Regions from separate parts of the Rothia sp. P4278 genome, predicted to be linked through region 2. Evidence: riboswitches for the same ligand, from Rfam matches in the RefSeq annotation. Region 2 holds a riboswitch; each other region holds the start of a gene.
What was found. Region 2 has a riboswitch for thiamine pyrophosphate ahead of ACN085_RS02630 (bifunctional hydroxymethylpyrimidine kinase/phosphomethylpyrimidine kinase). Riboswitches for the same ligand answer to the same signal wherever they lie in the genome.
Positions count from the first base shown of each region.

Region 1: another riboswitch for thiamine pyrophosphate. It lies ahead of ACN085_RS08315 (ECF transporter S component); the one in region 2 lies ahead of ACN085_RS02630 (bifunctional hydroxymethylpyrimidine kinase/phosphomethylpyrimidine kinase).
Region 3: another riboswitch for thiamine pyrophosphate. It lies ahead of thiO (glycine oxidase ThiO); the one in region 2 lies ahead of ACN085_RS02630 (bifunctional hydroxymethylpyrimidine kinase/phosphomethylpyrimidine kinase).

Region 1 covers NZ_JBLXXU010000004.1:30,401-32,656, reverse strand. The annotation lists gene ACN085_RS08320 (ABC transporter ATP-binding protein) at 1-228, opposite strand, end outside; gene ACN085_RS08315 (ECF transporter S component) at 233-859, opposite strand; TPP riboswitch at 915-1,017, opposite strand; gene ACN085_RS08310 (thiol-disulfide oxidoreductase DCC family protein) at 1,369-1,737, opposite strand; gene ACN085_RS08305 (DUF4235 domain-containing protein) at 2,015-2,256, shown strand, end outside.
Region 2 covers NZ_JBLXXU010000001.1:589,676-591,931, reverse strand. The annotation lists gene ACN085_RS02630 (bifunctional hydroxymethylpyrimidine kinase/phosphomethylpyrimidine kinase) at 1-1,286, opposite strand, end outside; TPP riboswitch at 1,275-1,375, opposite strand; gene ACN085_RS02625 (MBL fold metallo-hydrolase) at 1,467-2,159, opposite strand.
Region 3 covers NZ_JBLXXU010000001.1:390,749-393,004, forward strand. The annotation lists gene ACN085_RS01750 (hypothetical protein) at 1-496, opposite strand, end outside; gene thiE (thiamine phosphate synthase) at 544-1,242, opposite strand; TPP riboswitch at 1,301-1,415, shown strand; gene thiO (glycine oxidase ThiO) at 1,408-2,256, shown strand, end outside.

The DNA.
Region 1 (2,256 bases), on a different contig from region 2:
TTCGTCTTCTAGCAGGCCACCTAAGGCCTGGAGCAGGGTGGTTTTACCAGCACCGGAGGGGCCCACCAGGAGCACCTTCTGACCGGGTTCAATCTCGAAGGTCAAGTTAGAGAAAGTGGGCTTGGGCCGCCCCGGGTAGTGCCACCCGAACTCCCGGGCCCGGAAGTGGGCCCCCCGGCCTCTTGACTCTGGGCCGGGGGACGCAAGCTGATGATCTTCTGCGGTCAACGCCCTAGCCCTTTGAGCTGGCTGGTCCGCCCCGGCGGGAAGGCCTGCGAGCGGCCCGCCCTGCTGCCAGGGAATCTAGCGCGCCGGTTGAGACCAGACCGCGCACCAGCAACCAGGAGACCAGACCGGCCAGAACCAGGCCCGAGATCATAGAGCACAGAACATAGATGACTGCTTTTTGACCCACCATCTCACCGGCATAGTAAATGATGATTTCTGAGATCCCCATAGCGGCACCTGAGGCTAAACCGGCCAGCATGGCGGTGGCGAGGTTCCAGACCTTGTAGAAGAAGATCAGGAATATCAGCTCAGCACCCAGGCCCTGAACTAGGCCAGAGATTACTACAGTGAAGTTGTAGTGGGTGCCCAAGAGGGCCTCGATGACTGCCGCCAGAATCTCGGTGTAAAGGGCTGCACCGGGTTTGCGGATGACCAGGGCCCCCAGCAGACCCGCAAGTAGCCAGACACCCCCGGCTAAGGGGGAGTATTCAGGGGCCAGGGCTAGGGTGGTAGTGATGGCGGAGTAGCCAAAATTTGACCAGAGCCAGAAGATCAGGGCGCAAGCTACGGCCAGCACCGATGCTACGACGATATCGTTGACGCGCCAGGTGAGCGCGGATTTCTTGGACATAAAGCCTTCCTTTGGTGAGAACAGCAAAGGGGGCATGCACCGGCGCACCTGGGTACGCCTATTTACTTCGACTCCCTAGCGCCGGTACTAACCGGATCAGGTTGGAGGGTCTGCATGTGCACTCTCAGCGCCAGTCTGGCGCTCCCCTGTCGTTTATGGTTACCCGCCGGCATAGAGCGGGGTCCCAAGCATGGAACCCTTCCAGTATAGAGCAAGCCGGGATACCCACGAAAAATGAACAGTTATCCAGGCTGCGGGACTTCCCTAGTGTCTTTGTGCATAAGCTACAGCAATCATGAGGTGGCTCATGATCCACCCATCGACGGTAAGGAAGGTGAACTGCCGCGCCCTCCACATTCCACTACAGCGGCTGAATAAAGGCCCCCAGCACAACACTGGTTACTATCCATTCATTCCAGGCATTGTGAAAAAATAAGACCGAAACTGGGAGTTTCTATTTTTATAATCAGACTCGTGTCTATAAAAACTACTCTTTAAATACTCTAGGGCTAGCAATTATCTTGCCTATCACACCAAGGGGTAGTTCCTGGAAGGTACCTCCTATTCTTAGCGACAAGTCTATAAACGGCCTCCATGCAGGAACCCAGCAAGGGAAAATCATAGATTCTTGAGAACAGCGACAGGCCGGTAATTCTATCTAAAAACTTCATAAAACCCCTTGCCCCAGTAAAATACTGACGGTTCTTTATGTAAACAATAGACTTACTAAAATCACACGCATATTCTTGCTCGCTAGATTTTTCAAACACCTGGTAAGGAATAAAATCCACCAGCTTATTTCTGTCTAGTTTAATAAGATAATCAACGGTTTTCGTACAAAAACCACAATTTCCATCAAAGATAAACAATTCTTTCATCTAAAAACCTCCATCTTGTTTATCAGCCTAGGCCATACATCCATAAAATACAGGGCATGGCCCCACCAGGAGCACCGTGAGGATTTCCCCCCCCCCCCCCTTGCCCGAACACCTACCTAAGCCCCTGATAAGCTCTTCAGTCATCAGGAGCAGACCGCGCTCACTTTGCCTGCCCTATACCCCAACCCTAGCGGGCAACTCACACCCTAACAATAAGTACTGATAGTCTTAGGGCAAGGGGCCATCCGGCCCGCCACACCAACAGAAGGGATCCCTCATGAACCCCCTCACAAAAATTGCAGGCTCGGCCGCCTCTCTAGGCGGTATCGCCCTGGCCAACAAGGTACTAGCCGCTAGCTGGGTTCGCATCACCGGCAACGAACCGCCAGAAAACAACCCCAATGAGGAAGAACGATGGCGCGACATCATCCTCTGGTCACTGATCACCGGCCTGGTAGGCACCCTCATCAAGGTATCCATCACCCGTGCCCAGCACAAGATTGAGACCAAGTCAAAGCT
Region 2 (2,256 bases):
TCGTTGACAGAAGCGGATGAGGTCAAGAAGTCTGTATAGGCCCTGGTGATAGGGGAGGGGCCTGCACTGATATAGTCTGGCCCCAGCCAGTCAGCGTGAAGACTGGATTCGACCTCAATGCACTCCGCCGCCCCTCGCGCCCAGAAGACCTGTTCAGCAGATGAGGGAGCCTTAGCACTAAGGGTAGCAAGTGCCCGGGAGTAGCTCGAAAGATAGAGTGCGTCCTGGTCCTGGTAGAAGGTGAAGTCTGCAGTGGCCAGCGTGCCGGATGCAAGCTGCTGGATAAAGGGGAGTTCACAGATTGAGTCCCAAATCTGGCCGGTGAGTTCCCAGAGCCGTTTGGTCTGCGGGCCCGCCGCCGATATCTGAGGCGGCCTAGTGGTCGCTTCGAAGTCTCCGAGTTTTACCGGCGTCGCATCCGCTACCCGTGATTGTTCCCAGAGCCGCCAGAAGTGGTTGATCGGTCCGTGCCCCTGCCCCACGCTGAGGTGGTGACTGGTTGAGATTGCTCCATGAAGCCAGGTTGAAGTCCATTCCAGGGCTGCTTCAAGGCTTGCCCCTGTTGCCAGTCGTGTAGCGAGCGCAGCAGAAAGGCTGCACCCGGTGCCGTGAGTATTGGAGGTATCTATTTTCTTTTGTCTGAAGACGGCTGTGGTTCCTTGGGTAGTGACCACTGCGTTGCCCGCTTGGTCACCCGGTAGGTGCCCACTCTTAACGATAACTGCGACCTGGTAGCGTTCGGCGACTACCTGGGCGAGAGCACAGGCAGAATCCCAGGTATCTGGCTCTGAGTCTTCGGCCAGAATGGCTAGCTCTGGGATATTGGGGGTGATAACCGTGGCGTACTTTAGGAATCGGCGTAGGGCATCCTCCGCCTCGGTTTCCAGCAGACGGTCCCCACTGGTTGCGACCATGACAGGGTCAAGCACAACAAGCTGCTGTGGATTGCTATCGAGCCATGCGGCTACAGTGTCGATGATGTCAGCAGAGCCTAGCATGCCAATTTTGACTGCATCAATGCGAACGTCCTCGCTGACGGCATCGAGTTGCGCTCGCAGAAAGTCAGCGGGCGGAACCTCGACAGCGCTGACGCCCTGAGTGTTTTGGGCGACAAGGGCCGTGACCGCGTTCATGCCGTAACCGCCTGCTGCCGCAATTGATTTGAGGTCAGCCTGCGCGCCGGCCCCTCCGCTGGGGTCCGTCCCCGCGATAGAGAGCACGTTGGGTACTGACGTTTCGAGAGCGGAAGTGCTATGAGCAAGAGGCGCAGGCAGAGGACGGCGCATGGGTTTCCCTTCGCTAGTTCTAACTAGAGCAGGTTCTGTGGGTCTAATCTCAGCCGCTTCTGCTGCCAGCGGCACCCCAAACCAAATATCGGTTTTATGCTAACAGCTGGTGAAGCCGAACACAATAAAAATTTAGGGCTTTGGTGTTCAGTTGTTTTAAGATTTCAGCTAGCCCTGCGCTTACCAGCCTCTTTCTTTCCATTCGGGCAGATGAGGCCGCTCAGCACCCAGGGTGGTGGTGTCCCCGTGGCCGGGCAGAACGACCGTGGCATCGTCATATTGGGAGAAGATACGCGCTGAAACATCGGCCAAGAGCTGGGCGAAATCTTCCGGAGCCCGGGTCTTGCCTACCCCACCGGGGAAGAGGGAATCACCGGTGAATAGGAGGACGGGGTGCTCTCCGCTGGGGTCCCGATAGGCAAGAGCAATCGACCCGGGAGTATGCCCGCGCAGGCTGATGACTTCAAGCTCAATACCTGCTAGATTGAGGTTTTCCCCGCCGTTGAGCAGATGCTCAATACGTGTACTTTCCTGTTCCGCAATAGCATCGGCATCGGCCGAACCGCAGTAGGTGGCGGGTGACCACCCGGCAACTGCATCAGGCAAAGCCCGGATATGGTCCCAGTGGGAATGTGTGGTAATTAGTGCAAGGACTCCGGAGCCGGGCTGACCGACTTGGGCGGGTGAGTCAGTGGCGAGTGCGGCCTCAGTGAACTTTTGGATAGCGGGAAAATCATCTGCGGCATCAATGAGAATCTGGGCCCCGCTTTGCTTATGGGTGAGCAGGTAGACCTTGTTGTTCATCTCAGAGACAGCTATGCTACGGATGGTTATCAGTGGGGTAGAGGCATGGAGAGTTCCGGTTTCTGTCATACTAGTGATTCTAGGGCCCGCCCCCTCGCTCGTGAAGTGGTTGTGGAGCTTGAAATATTGCGCAAGGTGGAGCTGATCCGAAGGCCATCAGGCATAG
Region 3 (2,256 bases), 200 kb from region 2:
TGGCTGTAGCGACCGCTTGATCGTCCAGACGGCGCGGATTGGAGTGGAGCGAAGCGGTACCGACCTTTGAGGTGGCATCGGGAAAGGTCGCAATGTAGAGGAAGTGCTCTAGGTTAACGTAGTCCAGCGCTGCCGGGGTCATCTGCGCCCCTAAATGCACCCGGTGAATGGGAGCAAACTCGTCGCGGGCCAGACAAGTGGGGCACTGCTTACCTTTTGGCACCAGGGCGGAGCTGGGGCAGGGCAGGTGAGTAAAACCAGGTCCATCAGTCTTGGCTTGGGCATAACCGGTGCAGTAGGTTCCCGCAGATTCTTCCCCGGGCTGGAGAACCCGAACCCCTAGGAAGGCTCCCGGAGTGATAGGTAGGGTATGAACCTGCCCCGCTGGCTCACCGGCTTGGAGAGGTTCAACTGTCAGAACCGGGGCGCGCTCCCGCCAGGTGATATCTCGCCACACAAAATCGTGCCCCAGAACATCATCGAGAAGACCGTACACCGAAAAGCCCCTTTTCCCTTGCCTGCTTGCTGAATTACCAGGTTATCTTATGCCCCGAGTAGTGGAGGCAGGCTCAGGCGGAGCTGGTGAGCGGCCTGAGAAACATCGGAACTCTGGATGAGGGCGCGAACCACGACGATCCGGCTGGCTCCTGCCTGTACCACCTGCGGCAGGCTTTCCTGGTTGATAGAGCCAATAGCAAACCAGGGTTTGCGCGGTTGCTGGGCGGCGATGTAGCTGATGTAGTCTAGGCCAGCGGCCGGACGGCCGGGCTTGGTGGGAGTTTCCCAGACCGGGCCGCAGGCGAAGTAGTCAACGTCGGGGTGACTAAAAGCTGCTAGACCCTGGGCCGGTGTGTGCGTTGATAGGCCCAAGATCACATCGGGGCCTAGCAAACTACGGGCCTGATTGGGTGTCAGATCGGTCTGGCCCATGTGGAAAATATCTGCCCCTACCAGTGCGGCAATATCGGCCCGGTCATTGACTGCAAAAAGTTTGCCCGCCCGGTGGGCAATCTCTTTTAGTAGCGCGAGTGCTTCAAGTTCTTCATTGACCGGCAGGGTCTTATCGCGCAGTTGGATAATATCCACGCCCCCGTCAAAAGCCTTGGTCAAAAATTCTGTGAGGTCCCCCTGCTCGGTGCGCGCATCAGTGCACAGGTAGAGCTGAGCCGCGGCCAGTAATTCAAGGCCTTGAGCGCGCGTATATGACGGCTCTGTGACGTTAACAAAATTCTTTTGGGGCATTTTTACCTCCCGAGTCACGTATCTATTTTTTTCAGACACTGTTACTTCCTATACTAGGGGCAGAACATACGGGAGCGCGCGGCACCTGTGCCCAAAGCGCGCTGAGAGGGCGAAAGCCGACCGTCAACTTGATGCGGGTCATGCCGCCGGAAGGATCTGTTCACCATGTCCAGTACCCTGCTCAACTGCCAGAAGGAACCAAGGATAGGTTCTTCGGGGCAAGACCCTGAAGCGACACCACCCAAGCAGGCCGACATCGTCCTTATCGGTGGGGGAGTCATCGGGCTCAGTACAGCCTGGCATTTGCTCCAGGCCGGACGGCAACCCATTGTGTTAGACCCGCACCGGGGTAGCGGTGCCTCCTTTGCCGCCGCCGGAATGCTGGCCTCTATCTCAGAAGTGCAGTACCGCCAAGAGGCCCTGCTCCCGCTGATGCGTACCTCCGCCCAGCTCTACCCCGAATTTGTCGCAAGGTTAGAGGCCACTAGCGGCCAGAGCGTCGGGTGGAGGCCCACCGAAACCCTTGTGCTGGCCTTTGACCGGGCCGATGCCCAGCACCTGACTGAACTTGCCACCTACCAGCAAGAACTGGGGCTCACACCAGAGCCCATCGGAGCCCGAGCTGCTCGCCGCCGTGAACCCGTCCTCAGCCCCTCGCTAGCCGGAGCCGTTTCCATAGCCCAAGACCACCAGATAGACCCACGCCGCCTGATGCGTGCCCTTGACCAAGAGCTTGCGGGAAGGGTTATTCGTGCAAGTGCGCAGGGCATCACCCTAGAAGACGGTACGGTTACCGGTGTGAGCTGGGTTGATGCCGATGGGAACCAAGGGAGCATGGCCAGCACCCAAGTGGTAGTTGCCAACGGGCTTGCCGCAACCCAACTGCACGGCCCGGACTCGCTAGAAAGTCTGCCGCTGAGGCCCGTCCACGGCGATATTCTGCGCCTAACGGTCCCGCCCCACCAACGGCCCTTCCTCACCCGGACCATCCGAGGGGTTGTCCGGGGCAACCCC